Regions from separate parts of the Melaminivora sp. genome, predicted to be linked through region 3. Evidence: predicted binding sites of a transcription regulator. Region 3 holds the regulator's gene; each other region holds the start of a gene.
What was found. The regulator FNR, encoded in region 3, switches genes on or off when oxygen is low (the NO sensors DNR and NnrR bind a similar motif). The targets are predictions, from matches to a motif close to TTGATNNNNATCAA.
Positions count from the first base shown of each region.

Region 1: a site for FNR is predicted at 3,214-3,227, ahead of dsrO (sulfate reduction electron transfer complex DsrMKJOP subunit DsrO). Genes of this name have one in related genera too.
Region 2: a site for FNR is predicted at 1,646-1,659, ahead of ubiM (5-demethoxyubiquinol-8 5-hydroxylase UbiM). Genes of this name have one in related genera too.

Region 1 covers NZ_DAMCAM010000057.1:4,091-9,142, reverse strand. Annotated here, with positions in the region: gene putA (trifunctional transcriptional regulator/proline dehydrogenase/L-glutamate gamma-semialdehyde dehydrogenase) at 1-3,040, shown strand, start outside; gene dsrO (sulfate reduction electron transfer complex DsrMKJOP subunit DsrO) at 3,292-4,086, shown strand; gene nrfD (NrfD/PsrC family molybdoenzyme membrane anchor subunit) at 4,106-5,052, shown strand, end outside.
Region 2 covers NZ_DAMCAM010000012.1:21,788-26,839, reverse strand. Annotated here, with positions in the region: gene RT051_RS04245 (acetoacetate--CoA ligase) at 1-1,252, opposite strand, end outside; gene RT051_RS04240 (DUF6139 family protein) at 1,316-1,555, opposite strand; gene ubiM (5-demethoxyubiquinol-8 5-hydroxylase UbiM) at 1,722-2,993, shown strand; gene RT051_RS04230 (sensor domain-containing diguanylate cyclase) at 3,003-4,010, shown strand; gene RT051_RS04225 (hypothetical protein) at 4,130-4,903, opposite strand.
Region 3 covers NZ_DAMCAM010000033.1:11,037-16,088, reverse strand. Annotated here, with positions in the region: gene RT051_RS08920 (DNA polymerase III subunit chi) at 1-262, shown strand, start outside; gene RT051_RS08915 (hypothetical protein) at 259-597, shown strand; gene RT051_RS08910 (branched-chain amino acid ABC transporter substrate-binding protein) at 770-1,897, shown strand; gene fnr (fumarate/nitrate reduction transcriptional regulator Fnr) at 2,003-2,731, opposite strand; gene hemN (oxygen-independent coproporphyrinogen III oxidase) at 2,922-4,304, shown strand; gene RT051_RS08895 (sulfite exporter TauE/SafE family protein) at 4,308-5,033, shown strand.

The sequences.
Region 1 (5,052 bases), on a different contig from region 3:
CGGGCGCGGCGTGCTGGACGGCCCCGGCATCTCGATCAAGCTGAGCGCGCTGCATCCGCGCTACGCCCGGGCGCAGTGGCAGCGCGTCATGGACGAGCTGTACCCGCGCCTGCTGCAGCTGGCGCAGCTGGCGCGGCGCTACGGCATCGGCCTGAACATCGACGCCGAAGAGGCCGACCGGCTGGAGCTGTCACTGGACCTGCTGGAGCGGCTGTGCCATGAGCCCTCGCTTGCCGGCTTCGACGGCCTGGGCTTCGTCGTGCAGGCCTACCAGAAGCGCTGCCCCTTCGTCATCGACCACCTCGTCGCGCTGGCACGCGCCAGCGGCCACCGGCTGATGGTGCGCCTGGTCAAGGGCGCCTACTGGGACAGCGAGATCAAGCGCGCCCAGGTGGACGGGCTGCAGGACTACCCCGTGTACACGCGCAAGGCGCACACCGATGTGTCCTACCTCGCCTGCGCCCGGCGGCTGCTGGCCGCGCCCGACGCCATCTATCCCCAGTTCGCCACGCACAACGCCCACACGGTGGCTGCCGTCTGGGAAATGGCCGGGCCGGCGCACTGGTGGCCGGGGCAGTACGAGTTCCAGTGCCTGCACGGCATGGGCGAGCCGCTGTATGCACAGGTGGTGGCCGAGCGGCCCTGCCGCATCTACGCCCCGGTAGGCACGCATGAGACGCTGCTGGCCTACCTGGTGCGCCGGCTGCTGGAGAACGGCGCCAACACCTCCTTCGTGCACCGCGTGGCCGACACCGCGGTGGCGCCCGAGACCCTGGTCGAGGACCCGGTCGCGGCCGTCCATGCGCAGGCCGCTCGCACGGGCACGCCGGGCCTGCCGCATCCGCGCATTCCCCTGCCCGTGGCGCTCTACGGCGCGGCGCGCACGAATGCGCACGGGCTGGACCTGGCGGCCGAGCCAGTGCTCGCCAGCGTGGGCCGGGCTCTGGCGGCCAGCCGGGCCGAGCCCTTTTTTGCCGGACCGCTGGTGGCCGGCGGCCTGGGCGATGCAGAGCCAAACACCGCTCAAACCCTTGCCCTGAAACGACCCTCTGCTCTCTTTTCAGAGGGCAGCACCGCGGCCCCTGTGTGCAACCCCGCCGACCCGGCGGACGTGGTCGGCCAGGTGCGCGAAGCGAACGCCGGCGCGGTCGATGCGGCGCTGACCGCGGCGCAGCAGGCGCTGCCCGCCTGGTCGGCCACGCCGCCGGCGCAGCGCGCCCAGCTGCTGCGCCGCGCGGCCGATCTGCTGGAGGCGGAGAGGGTCTCGTCCTTTCTGCCGCTGCTGGTGCGCGAGGCCGGCAAGACCTGCGCCAACGCCGTGGCCGAGGTGCGCGAGGCGGTGGACTTCCTGCGCTACTACGCCGCGCAGGTGCAGGCGCAGTTCGACAACGCCACGCACACGCCCCTCGGGCTGGTGGCCTGCATCAGCCCGTGGAACTTTCCGCTGGCCATCTTCCTGGGTCAGGTGGCGGCGGCGCTGGCGGCTGGCAACGTGGTGCTGGCCAAGCCGGCCGAGCAGACGCCCCTGGTGGCCTGGCAGGCCGTGCGGCTGCTGCACCGTGCGGGCGTGCCGCAAGGCGCCGTGCAGCTGCTGCCCGGCCGGGGCGAAACCGTGGGCGCGCAGCTGGTGGCCGATGCGCGCGTCATGGGCGTACTGTTCACCGGCTCGACCGAGGTCGCACGCCTGCTGCAACAGACGCTGGCGGAGCGCCTGGGCCCGGCGGGCCAGCCCGTCGTGCTGGTCGCGGAGACGGGCGGGCAAAACGCCCTGGTGGTGGACTCCTCGGCGCTGACCGAGCAGGCCGTGGCCGACGTGCTCGCCTCGGCCTTCGACAGTGCCGGCCAGCGCTGCTCGGCCCTGCGCGTGCTGTGCGTGCAGGAGGACTGCGCCACGCGCCTGCTGGCCATGCTGCGCGGCGCCATGCTGGAGCTGCGCACGGGCGATCCGGCCCTGCTGGCGACCGACGTGGGCCCGGTCATCGACGCCGCGGCGCGGCAGTCCCTGCGGGACTACATCGCCCGGCGCCGTGCCGAAGGGCACGCCCTCTTCCAGGCGCCCCTGGACGGCGCCGCCGTGGGCACCTTCGTCGCGCCCACGCTGATCGAGCTGGCGAGCGTGGACGAACTGGGCGGCGAGGTCTTCGGGCCGGTGCTGCACGTGGTGCGCTACGCCCGCGAGCGGCTGGACGACCTGCTCGCGAAGATCGGCGCCACGGGCTACGGCCTGACGCAGGGCGTGCACACGCGCATCGACGAGCGGGTGGCGCAGGTGGCCGCGCAGGCGCGGGCGGGCAACCTGTACGTGAACCGCAACATGGTCGGCGCCGTGGTGGGCGTGCAGCCCTTTGGCGGCGAGGGCCTGTCGGGCACGGGCCCCAAGGCGGGCGGGCCCCTGTATCTGCTGCGCCTGCTCGCGCGTCACCCGGCCGAAGCGGCGCGCGACGCCCTGCCCGCCTCGGCCGCCGGGTTGCTGCCTGATGAGCACCGGGCGCAGCGGCTGGCCCCGCTGGACGCCCTGCGCGCCTGGGCGCAGGCGCAGCACCGCCCGGCCCTGCACGCGGCCTGCGCGGCGCTGGAGCAGGCCAGCTGCGCCGGCCTGGGCGCCGAGCTGCCCGGGCCGACGGGCGAGAAGAACCTCTACCACCTGCTGCCGCGCGAGCGCGTGCTGTGCCTGGCCGAAGACGACGACGGCCGCCTGCTGCAGCTGGCCACCGTGCTGGCCGCCGGCAGCCAGGCGCTGTGGCCCAGCTCGGCGCAAGCGCTCGCCAGCGGCCTGCCTGGCCCGGTGCGCGAGCGCATCGCCCTCACGCAGGACTGGGAGCGGGAGTCGTTCGATGCCGTGCTGCACGGCGGCGACGCCAGCGCCGCGCTGGCGCTGCAGCAGACGCTGGCCGCCCGCCCAGGCGCTCTGCTGGCCCTGGCGGCGCTGCGCGAACCGGGGCAGGCCCCAGCCGCCCTGCTGCGCCTCGTGCGCGAGCGCGCCACCAGCATCAACACCACGGCCGCGGGCGGCAACGCCAGCCTGATGGCCATGGACTGAGGCGTTCGCCAGGTCATGCGGCTGCCGCATGACTCTCGGCAGTTTGGCGCATGGCCGGGACGGCTTTTCCCGTGTTGCTCGATAGTTGGCTGTATTTAATATGCGCTTAATTTTAAAACTTTAATATACAAAGTTTTTTTTTGATTTATTAATGAATCGAATAACTTGGTTATTTGATCCGAGTCAATAATCAAATGCGCCGCGTGAGAATAATGAATATCACGCGATAAATAAATATCGAGGAAACCCCTATGCAGGAACCCACCACCATTTCACACAGCGCCCCGCCCGCCGTGCAAAAGGCCAAGCGCACCTTCTTGCAAGACCTGGTCGGCCTGGCCACGGCCTTTGGCCTCACCGCTGCGGCCGGCCCGGCGGCGGCCGTCAGCCTGCCCGGCACCACGCAGCCGCCGCGCCGTCCCGGCATGGAGGGCAAGCGCTTTGGCATGCTGGTGGACATCCGCAAATGCATCGGCTGCCAGGCCTGCACCGTGAGCTGCTCGGTGGAGAACCAGCCGCCCATCGGGCAGTTCCGCACCACGGTGCTGCAGTACGAGATCGACAAGCCCGACGGCAGCATGCCGGCCATGGTCAGCCTGCCGCGCCTGTGCAACCACTGCGAGGAGCCGCCCTGCGTGCCCGTCTGCCCCGTGCAGGCCACCTTCCAGCGTACCGACGGCATCGTGCTGGTGGACAACGAGCGCTGCGTGGGCTGCGGCTACTGCGTGCAGGCCTGCCCGTATGACGCGCGCTTCATCAACCATGAGACCCAGACCGCCGACAAGTGCACCTTCTGCGAGCACCGGCTGGAGGTCGGCTTGCTGCCGGCCTGCGTGGAGAGCTGCGTGGGCGGCGCGCGCGTGATTGGCGACCTGAACGACCCGGGCAGCGAGATCAACCGCCGCATGGCCGCGCACGAGGAGGGCGTCAAGGTGCTCAAACCCGGCATGAAGACCGAGCCGCGCGTGTTCTACATCGGCCTGCCCGACGAATTCGTCAACGGCGTCTCCGGCCAGGCCAGCGTGCGCCTGGTGTCCGACCACTGACCCCCAGGGAGAGATTCACATGCAGATCATCGAACTGCTCACCCCGCACTACGAGGCGGCCTGGCTGCCCTGGGCCGTGCAGTATTTCTTTCTGGCGGGCGTGGCCACCGGCGCGGCGCTGCTGGTGTCGGCCTGCGTCTTTGGCGATGCGGCCTCGCGCCTGCGCCGCCTGCTGCCCGCGGCCGTGCTGGTGCTGGCCGTCACCGCCATTGCCGCGCCGGTGTCGCTGCTGGCCGACCTGCACCAGCCGTTTCGCTTCTGGCACTTCTATGCGTACTTCACGCCCTGGTCGTGGATGAGCATCGGCGCGCTGCTGCTGCCGGCCTTCGTGGCGCTGGCGCTGGCCATGTGCGCGGCCTGGTGGCTGGGCCGCCTGTCCTGGATGCGGCTGCTGGCACCGCTCCTGGTGCTGTCGGCGCTCAGCATCACCGCCTACACCGGTGCCGAGGTCATGGTGGTGCGCGCGCGCCCGCTGTGGAACACGCTGTGGGTGCCCGTCAACCTGGCGCTGACCGGCTGGCTGGCCGCCGTGGGCGTGGCCTTCGTGCTCGAGCGCTTCCTGCCCGCCACCCAGCGCCCGGGGGCCTCCGCACTGCAGCTGCTGCGCGCCATCGGCCTGTGGCTGGCCGCGGCGCTGGCGCTGGCCACCCTGGGCTGGGCCGCCACCGGCGCGGCCGGCCTGCACCCGTCGTTTGGCGAGGCCCTGCGCCTGGCCACCCTGTTCCCGGTCTGGCGCGGCGGCATGCTGGCCTCGGCCCTGTTCGGGGTGGCGGTGATTGCCGCCTTGGTGCGCGGCCAGTGGCGCCTGGACCGGCGCGGCTACACGCTGGTGCTGGGCCTGGGGCTGGCGGCTTCCGCATGGGCCTTCCGCTGGGCGCTGTTCATGAGCGTGCAGGGCGTGCCCAAGTACGGCTCGGGCCTGTACCTCTACAACATGCCGCTGGGCAGCGACGGGCTGCTGGGCAT
Region 2 (5,052 bases), on a different contig from region 3:
GCTGCACTTCGGCGGCCAGGGGCGAACCCGTGCTGCCCAGCGCGCGGATGGCGCGCAGGTCGCCGCAGTCGGCCGGCGCGATGCCGGCCTTCATGCAGCCGGCATAGAAGGCCGCGCCGGCGCCGAAGAAGGTGACGCCGGTTTCGGCGGCCATGCGCCACAGCACCGTCCAGTCGGGCTGCTCGCGGCTGCCGGCGGGGCTGCCGTCGTAGAGCACGCAGGTCGTGCCCGACAGCAGGCCGCCGACCTGGGCGTTCCACATGACCCAGCCGGTGGTGCTGTACCAGTGGAAGCGCTCGCCCAGGGTCTCGGGGTCGTAGCTGCAGCCCACGTCGTTGTGCAGCCCACCCAGCTGCAGCATGACCAGCACCATGCCGCCGTGGCCATGCACGATGGGCTTGGGCAGGCCGGTGGTGCCGCTGGAATAGACGATCCACAGCGGGTGGTCGAAAGGCAGCCACAGCGGCTCGAAAGCCGCGACCTGGGCATCGTTTCGGGCAGTGATCCGCTCCCAGTCTTGGGCTACAGCTATGTTTTCTGTAGCGCCTGGCTGGCGCAGCAGCACCGTGTGGCGCACGCTGGGCAGGCCGGCCAGCAGCTCCTGCACCACGGCGCTGCGGTCCTGCGTGCGCCCGGCGTAGGTGATGCCGTCAACGGCGATCAGCACACTCGGGGCGATCTGGCGCAGGCGGTCGAGCACGGCATGCGTGCCCATGTCGGGCGCGCACACGCTCCAGACCGCGCCCACGCTGGCGCAGGCCAGGAAGGCGACGATGGTCTCGGGCAGGTTGGGCAGGTAGGCGGCCACGCGGTCGCCCGGCTGCACGCCGCAGTCCTGCAGGTGCAGCGCCAGCGCCACCACCTGGCGGCGCAGCTCGGGCCAGGACAGCTCGCGCCGGTCACCACGCTCATTGCGCGCGATCAGCGCCGGCTGGCCGGCGGCGTGTGCCGCATCGACATGGCGCAACACCTGGCGCGCGTAGCTGGCCTGCGCACCCGGAAACCACTGCGCTCCGGGCAGCACGTTCCTTGCCAGCACGGCCGTGTGCGGCGTGGGCGACTGCAGGTCGAAGTAATCCCAGATGCTCTGCCAGAAGGCGTCCAGGTCGGTGACCGACCAGCGCCACAGCGCGTCGTAGTCCTCGAACACGAGGCCGTGGCGCGTCTGCAGCCATTCCTGGTAGCGGCGGATGCGGGGCACGCGACCACCGCGGGTGGGAGGGGACGGGGGTGGGGCGTTCGTTGTCTCCATGGCAGGAGCGTAGCGCCAGCGGCTTATCCGCGCTGCGCAGTTGGCGACAGCGCCGGCAGGGGGTCAGGAGCGCGGCTGCTCCTCGACGCTGGTGATGGCGTAGCCCTTGTCGCGCAGCTGGCGGCCGGGCTCGGGGATGCCCAGCTCCTCCCAGTGCTCCTGGCCCTCGTCCATCTCCACACCGCGCTGCTCGCTGCTCCAGTCGGTGTTGGTGGCCTCCTGGGGGATGGGTTTGCCCTCGGGCACGACCAAGTGGGAGAAGCGCCCCTCGGGCTCGGGTCGGCGGTAGATGTCCACGCGCATGTCAGGTCCTTTGCTCGGCTGTTGCTGGACTGCCCACTCTAAGGGTGGCCCGTCGGCGCGGGCGTAGGAACGCACCGCGTGGCCCGCCCCTTGACGCAAGGCAAGCCACGCGCCGTGCGCAGGCCGACAATGGCGCCCGCCCTTTGCTTGCTTTCAGCCCCCGACCATGACCCGTGCCGACGACTCTTCCCTGGACTGCGACCTTCTCATCGTGGGCGGTGGCCCGGCCGGGCTGTCGCTGGCGGCCAGCGTGGCCCAGGCGGGCCTGAGCGCCACCGTGCTGGAGCAGCAGGTCGAGGAGCAGCTTGCCCGGCCCGCGCCCGACGGCCGCGAGATCGCCCTGACCCACCCGAGCGTGGCCACGCTGCAGCGCCTGGGCAGCTGGCAGCGCCTGGCCGGCCATGAGGTCGGCCTGCTGCGCGCCGCCGATGTGCACGACGGCCCCGTGGGCCGGCGTGGCTCGCTGCACCTGCACGCCGGCGGCACGGGCGCCGGCCACCTGGGCTGGATCGTGCCCAACCATGCGCTGCGCCGCACGGCCTACGAGGTCGCCGCCAGCACGCCCGGCGTGCGCGTGGTCACCGGCGCGCGCGTGCAGCACGTGGCCACGCGGGCGGCCTGCGCCGAGGTCGAATACCTGACGGCGGGGCAGGACCAGGCCCGCCTGCTGCGCGCGCCCCTGGTGGTGGCCGCCGACAGCCGCCTGTCGGCCACACGCCGCCAGCTGGGCCTGGGCGCAGCCATGACCGACTTCGGGCGCACCGTCATCGTCTGCCGCATGCGCTGCGAGCGGCCCCACGACGAGGTGGCGCACGAGTGCTTCGGCTACGAGCGCACGCTGGCCGTGCTGCCCCTGCCGGACGACCCGGTGGATGGCGCGCCGATGTGCTCGGCCGTGGTCACCGCCGACAGCACCCAGGCCCGGGAGCTGCTGGCGCTGGCGCCCGAGGCCTATGCGGCCAGCGTGGCCGCGCAGTTCCAGCACCGCCTGGGCGCCCTGCAGCTGGTGGGCGAGCGCCATGCCTATCCGCTGGTGGCCGTCTATGCGCACCGGTTCGCCGCTGCGCGCTGCGCCCTGCTGGGCGATGCGGCCGTGGGCATGCACCCGGTGACGGCCCATGGCTTCAACCTGGGCCTGACCGGCGTGGCGACGCTCACCCGGGTGCTGACCGAAGCACGCGAGCACAGCGCCGACCTGGGCGCGGCCAGCGTGCTGCAGCGCTACGCCCGCGCCCACCATCGCCACGCCTGGCCCCTGTTTGCCGGCACCAACGCCATCGTGCGCCTGTACACCGACACCCGCCCCCTGCCCCGCATCGCGCGCCAGGCGGTGCTGGCCGCGGCCATGCGCCTGCCGCCGCTGCAGGCGGTCATCGTCAGCCAGCTGACCGGCCGCCGCCCGGCCTGGCCGACACGCGGAGCGGGCACGCACGGATAATCCGCGGCCATGCCCGCCGTCTTCGAACAACTGGCCGACTCGCTTACGCGCGCCCACACGCTGGAGGAGCTGACCCGTCCCCTGCTGGAGCTGCTGCAGGACGTGACCGGGCTGGAGTCCACCTACCTCACCACCATCGATCTGCAGGGCGGGCGGCAGGACGTGCTGTACGCCCGCAACAGCCGCGCCGGGGCGCTGGAGATTCCCGAGGGCCTGTCCGTGCCCTGGCACGACACGCTGTGCAAGCGCGCGCTCGACGAGGGCCGGCCGGTGACCGAGGACGTGGCCGGCTGCTGGGCCGACTCACAGGCGGCCGCGGCGCTGGGCATTCAGACCTACGTCAGCGCGCCGGTGCGGCTGTCGGACGACCGCCTGTACGGCACGCTGTGCGCGGCCAGCGCCAAGCGTCGTGCGCTGGAGCCGATGGTGCTGCACATGCTCCGGCTGTTTGCGCAGCTGATCGCCCAGCAGGTCGAGCGCGAGCGGCTGGTCGGAGAACTGGTGCAGGCCAACCGCCGCCTGAGCCAATACGCCAGCACCGATGCGCTGACCGGCCTGCCCAACCGCCCCGCCTTCGAGCGGGCGCTGCAGCGCCAGCTCGCCCAGAGCAACCGCGAGGGCAGCACGGTGCTGGTGGCCTTCCTGGACCTGGACCGCTTCAAGCTCATCAACGACACCTGGGGGCACGACGTGGGCGACCTGTTCCTGGCCCACATCGCACGCCAGCTGCAGGGCGCCCTGCGCTCGCAGGACCTGGTGGCGCGCCACGGCGGCGACGAGTTCGTGCTGATGGGCCCCGGCCCCACGCCCGCCGAGGACATGGACGCTGCCGTGCAGGCCTTCGCCGAGCGCATCACGGCGGCCACCGTGGGCCGCTTCGAGGGCGGGGGCGCGTCCTTCGACTACGCCGGCGCCAGCGTGGGAGCGATCGCCGTGCTGCCCGGAGCGCTGTCGGCCGGCCAGGCGCTGCACGACGCCGACCAGGCGATGTACGCGGTCAAGCAGGCGCGGCGCTGACGCCAAGCGGGGCCGGGGCGCTTCGCGGCAGACGGACGCAAAAACGCCCGCTCCCTAGCGGGAGCGGGCCTTTGGCCTGGAGGGCTCCGCAGCATGGGCGCTGCGGGGCGGGCCGGGGTTTATTTCTCGACGGCAACCACGATGCTCTTGGGGTCGTTGCCGGTCAAGGGCGTGTCCTTCATCACCAGGACGGCCTTGTCGCTGACGCGATAGGCCTCGGCCTTGATGTTGATCCTGTCGCCTTCCTCGGAAGTGCGCGTCAGGCCGGCGGGGCTGAAGAGCTGCGCCACTTCGGCCGCCGAGACGGTGTCGCCATCGGACGTCTGGATGGTGCCCTGCGGCGTGAAGGTGAAGACCTCCTTGCCCTGCATGGACTCGGCGTCGTCGCAGGAATAGACGTTGAGCGACTTGCCCTTGAGCGCCGAGGCGTCCAGCGTGGCCGACATGGCGGAGGTGAGCAGCGCGGCATGGGTGGCCGCGTCGTTGTTCTTCTGCGAGCAGGTCACCAGGGCGCCATTGTTGGCCTTGGTGGCGCCCCCGGCCTGGGCCAGCGAGCCGCTCCAGCTCACGTTCGCCCAGTCGTCATTGCTGGTGAGGACGATCTTGTCGCCCAGCTTGATGGTCTTCTGGTTGAGCACCACCTTGTCGCCCTCGATCTTGGTCGTGTAGCTGGACGTGCCGCTGACCTTTTCCTGGGTATGGTTGGGGTAGAACACCGTGTAGGAGACGGTGGTCTCGCCGGTGCTGCCACCACCGCCGCCGCCGCCACCGCCGCCGCCACCGCCACCGCCGCCGCCGCCGCCGCCGCCGTTGTCACTGCTGCCGCCGCCGCCACACGCCACGAGGGCGGCGCAGGCCACGCCCATCAGGGCCAGTTTCCAAGAGCTTTGCATGTTCGAGATTCCTTGAGAGAAAACAGCCCCGGCGAAGGAGGCTCCGGGCTGCGAAAAACCATCCGCCTGACGCACCGGGAGAGCCCGGTGCCGGCGACGGGACAGTACCCCTACAGGAGTGTCGGAAGTTTATCTATGCCTTGCGGGCC
Region 3 (5,052 bases):
TCTGGAAGACGCTGCCGCCGACGTCGTGGAAGCGTCGCCGGTGCTGCTCACCGAGACGCCACTCGCGTGCAGCCACCGGCAGGTGCTGATCAACGCGGGCGAGGGCGTGCCTGAGGGCTTTGCCGAGTTCGCCCGCGTGATCGAGGTGGTGCCGCAGGCCGACCCGCAGGAGCGTGCCCAGGCGCGCCAGCGCTGGCGCCAGTACCAGGCCGGCGGCTTTGCCATCGTGCGCCACGACCTGGTGGGCGGGGCGCGCGAATGACCCAGCCACCGCGCACGCCGCCGCGCTTCGTCCCCACCCTCACGGAGGTGGTGCATCTTCCGGCGGAGGACGGCGCGCCCGCGCCGGCCGCCCCCGCCACGGCGGCGCTGCAGCTGCCCGTGGCAGCCGACGGCCTGCAGGAGGACATGGTGCACCGCCTGATGCAGCGCGTGGACCTGGTCCTGGAGCACAGGCTCGCCGAGGCCATCGCCCTGGTCATCGAGGAGCAGACGCGCTCCATCGGCACGCGCCTGCGCGAGGAGGTCGAGACCGTGGTGCGCCAGTCCGTCTATGAAGCCGTGGCCGAGGAATTGACGAAAAACTGCCGCCCCTGAACCGGCGCTGGCCGGGCACTGAAACACGTTCCAAAGCGATGACAGGGTATATCCCGGTGTGGTATCGGCGTGATTTTCTCGTGTTCCCTAGTGTGGGCGGTTTTGAACTGCGATATGTTTCTGCGCGTTGTCACGCAACGCCACTTCCAGCAATGAAGGATCGGAGACATCTATGCAATTGAAGTTGAAACTGACCGTGGTGGCCGCCATTGCGGCCATCGCCGGCATGACCCACGCCCAAGAGGTGGTGAAAATCGGTCACGTGGCGCCCGTGTCCGGGGCCCAGGCGCACTACGGCAAGGACAACGAGAACGGCGCCCGCATGGCGATCGAGGAGCTCAACGCCCAGGGCGTGACCATCGGCGGCAAGAAGGTCAGGTTCGAGCTGCTGGCCGAGGATGACGCGGCCGACCCCAAGCAGGGCACGGCGGCGGCGCAGAAGCTGTGCGACGCCAAGGCCGCCGGCGTGGTGGGCCACCTCAATTCGGGCACCACGATTCCCGCGGCCAAGGTCTACAACGACTGCGGCATCCCGCACGTCACGGGCGCGGCCACCAACCCCAACCTGACCAAGCCCGGCTACAAGACCACGTTCCGCATCATCGCCAACGACAACGCCCTGGGCGCGGGGGTCGCGGCCTATGCCAGCGACACGCTCAAGCTCAAGACGGTGGCCGTGGTCGATGACCGCACGGCCTATGGCCAGGGTCTGGCCAACGTGTTCAAGCGGGTGGCGGCCGAGAAGGGCATGAAGGTGGTCGACGAGCAGTTCACCACCGACAAGGCCACCGACTTCATGGCCATCCTCACGGCCATCAAGGCCAAGAACCCGGACGCCATCTTCTTCGGCGGCATGGACCCGCAGGCCGGCCCCATGCTCCGGCAGATGGAGCAGCTCGGCATGGGCAACGTGAAGTATTTCGGTGGCGACGGCCTGTGCACGACCGAGATCGCCAAGCTGACCGCGGGCGCCAAGACCCTGTCGAACGTGGTGTGCGCCGAAGGCGGCGCGTCGCTGGCCAAGATGCCCGGCGGCATGGCCTGGAAGGCCAAGTACGACGCCAAGTACCCTGGCCAGTACCAGATCTACAGCCCCTACACCTACGACGCCACCATGCTGCTGGTCGACGCCATGAAGCGCGCCGGCTCGTGGGATCCGAAGGTTTACATCCCGGAGTTGCTCAAGTCCAGTTACAAGGGTGTGACGGCCAACATCGCCTTCGAGTCCAATGGCGAGATGAAGAACCCCGCGATCACGCTCTACCACTATCCCGACGGGAAGAAGACCCCCCTCAACTGAGCGGGAACGGCAGCCCCGGCGGCCAGCGCCGCCCGGGCTGCAAACGCAAAAAAAGGCAATGCGCAGGCATTGCCTTTTTGCGTTCCGGGCAGCGCCGGCCGAGGGTCAGTGGCAGGCCTGCTGGCTGTTGACGATGCGCTTGAGGGCGTTGGTGTCGATGATGCGCACGTGGCGCTGCTTGACTTCGACGATGCCTTCCTCGACGAATTTCGAGAAAGTGCGACTCACCGTTTCAAGCTTCAGGCCCAGGTAGCTGCCGATCTCCTCGCGCGTCATGCGCAGGACCAGCTCCGACTGCGAAAAACCACGCGCGTGCAGGCGCTGTACCAGGTTCAGCAGGAAAGCCGCCAGCCGCTCTTCGGCACGCATGCTGCCCAGCAGCAGCATGACGCCGTGCTCGCGCACGATTTCGCGGCTCATGATCTTGTGCACATGCGTCTGCAGGGCGTTGATCTCGCGCGAGAGCTCCTCGACCCGGTCGAAGGGCATGACGCAGACCTCCGCGTCCTCCAGCGCCACCGCGTCGCAGGTATGGTGGTCGTTGACGATGCCGTCCAGGCCGATGATCTCCCCGGCCATCTGGAATCCCGTCACCTGGTCGCGCCCGTCCTCGGTGGCCACGCAGGTCTTGAAGAAGCCCGTGCGGATGGCGTAGAGCGAGGTGAAAGGGTCGCCATTGCGAAACAGGTTGCCGCCGCGCTTGACCTTGCGCCGAACGGCGACGATCTCGTCCAGGCGCTTGAGCTGCTGCTCGTCCAGGCCCACCGGCATGCACAGCTCGCGCAGGTTGCAGTTGGAGCAAGCAACCTTGATGGCTTGAAGGTTGGGAGACATGGGTACCCTGGTCATGGCGCTAGCTTACATCCGAACGCTGCAAGGCCTGCGAAAGTCGCAGGCACGCGCACGTGCTTTGATCCAGGGCGAATTGTCATTTCGCAGACATTGGGTCCTCTTGATCGAAATCAAGGACGCTCGGGCGCCAGCTGGGGCACAGTGCCCGACTCACCCTGAGGAATTACCCCCTATGACCGTTGTCACCACCGAACTGCTGCGACGCTTCGACGTTCCAGGGCCACGCTATACCTCCTACCCCACGGCGGATCGTTTCGTGGAAGCCTTCGGCGAAGAGGAATACGTGCTGGCCCTGCAGCAGCGCCGGGTGGGATCGGTGGGCAAAGCGATGCCGCTGTCGCTGTACGTCCACATTCCGTTCTGCCAATCCCTCTGCTATTACTGCGCGTGCAACAAGATCATCACGCGCCACCCCGAGCGCGCCGAGGTCTATCTGCGCTACCTGAGCCGCGAGATCGACCTGCATACCGCGCACTGCGGCGTGGGACAGCAGGTGAGCCAGCTGCATTTCGGCGGCGGCACGCCCACGTTCCTGTCCGACGAAGGCCTGCGCGAGCTGATGGCCATGCTCAAGCGCAGCTTCACGCTGGTGCCGGGCGGCGAATACTCCATCGAGGTCGATCCGCGCACCGTGGACGAGTCGCGCCTGGCCCTGCTGGCCGAGCTCGGCTTCAACCGCCTGAGCTTCGGCGTGCAGGACTTCGACCCCGAAGTGCAGAAGGCAGTGCACCGCGTGCAGCCGGCCGAGCAGGTGTTCTCCCTCATCGAGAGCTCGCGCCGCCTGGGGTTCGAGTCCGTGAACGTGGACCTGATCTACGGCCTGCCCCGGCAGACGCCCGAATCATTCGAGCGCACGCTGGGGCAGGTCTCCGAGCTGCGGCCGGATCGCATCGCGCTCTACGCCTACGCCCACCTGCCCGAGCGCTTCAAGGCGCAGCGGCGCATCATCACGGCCGAGCTGCCCATGGCCTCGGCCAAGCTTTCCATGCTGGCGCAGGCCCTGGAGGTGTTCGAGGGCGCGGGCTATGTCTATGTGGGCATGGACCACTTCGCCCTGCCGCAGGACTCGCTGGCGGTGGCCAAGCGCCAGGGCCGGCTGCACCGCAACTTCCAGGGCTACAGCACCCAGCCGGACTGCGACCTGATCGGCCTGGGGGTGTCGGCCATCGGCCGCATCGGCGCCACGTACAGCCAGAACGTCAAGACGCTGGACGAGTACTACGATGCCATCAACCAGGGGCGCCTCCCTATCGCGCGTGGCCTGGCGCTGACGAAGGACGACCTGGTGCGCCGCTCGGTCATCATGGCGCTGATGTGCCAGGGCGAAGTGCTGTTCGAGCCCATGGAGGCCGCCTGGCTGATCGACTTTCGCAGCTATTTCGAGCCCGAACTGCAGCAACTCGAGGAGATGGCCGGGCAGGGCCTGGTCAAGCTGGCCGACGACGGCGTGCAGGTCACCGAGCTGGGCTGGTACTTCGTGCGCGGCGTCGCCATGGCGTTCGATAAATATCTGCAGGCCAACCGGAACCGCGCGCGCTTCTCCCGGATCATCTGATCCATGTTCCTCACGCTTGCGTCCACCGTCTTCCTGATGGGCCTGGTGGGTGGTACGCACTGCCTTGCCATGTGCGCCGGGCCCTGCGGCGCAGTGATAGGGGCAGGGGGACGCCCTGCCGCCCCGGGCGAACCTCAGGTGATCCACTGGCTGCCGCGCCGCCCGGTGCTGGGCCGCACGCTGGCCTTCCACGTCGGGCGCCTGGCGGGCTATGGCACCGCCGGTGGTGCCGCAGCCTTCGCCATGGACCAGCTGGCCTGGCTGGGCCAGCACAGCAGCGCACTGCGGCCGCTGTGGACCATGACGCATGTGCTCATCATCGCCTGGGGCCTCATGATGCTGCTGCAGGCACGCCAGCCCGCCTGGATAGAGAGCGCCGGCCGCACCGTGTGGGCGCGCGTGCAGCCCCTGGTGGCACGCCCGGGCGGACTGTTTTTCACCGGCATGGCCTGGGCATTGCTGCCCTGCGGGCTGCTTTACACCGCGCTGCTCACCGCTGCCCTGAGCGGCAGCGTGGCGCGTGGCGCGGCCAGCATGGTGCTGTTTGGCATCGGCAGCGGCCTGTGGCTGGTGGCGGGCCCCGCGGCCTGGCAATGGCTGCGGCAGCGGCTCAACCGGATGCAGCAGGCCAGCGGCTCGCGTGCCGCAGGCGCCGTGCTGTGCGTGCTCGGCGGCTGGGCGCTGTGGATGGATGTGATGCACGGCCAGCCCGCGCCCTGGTGCGCCTGAGCGCCTGCCCCGGGGCGGG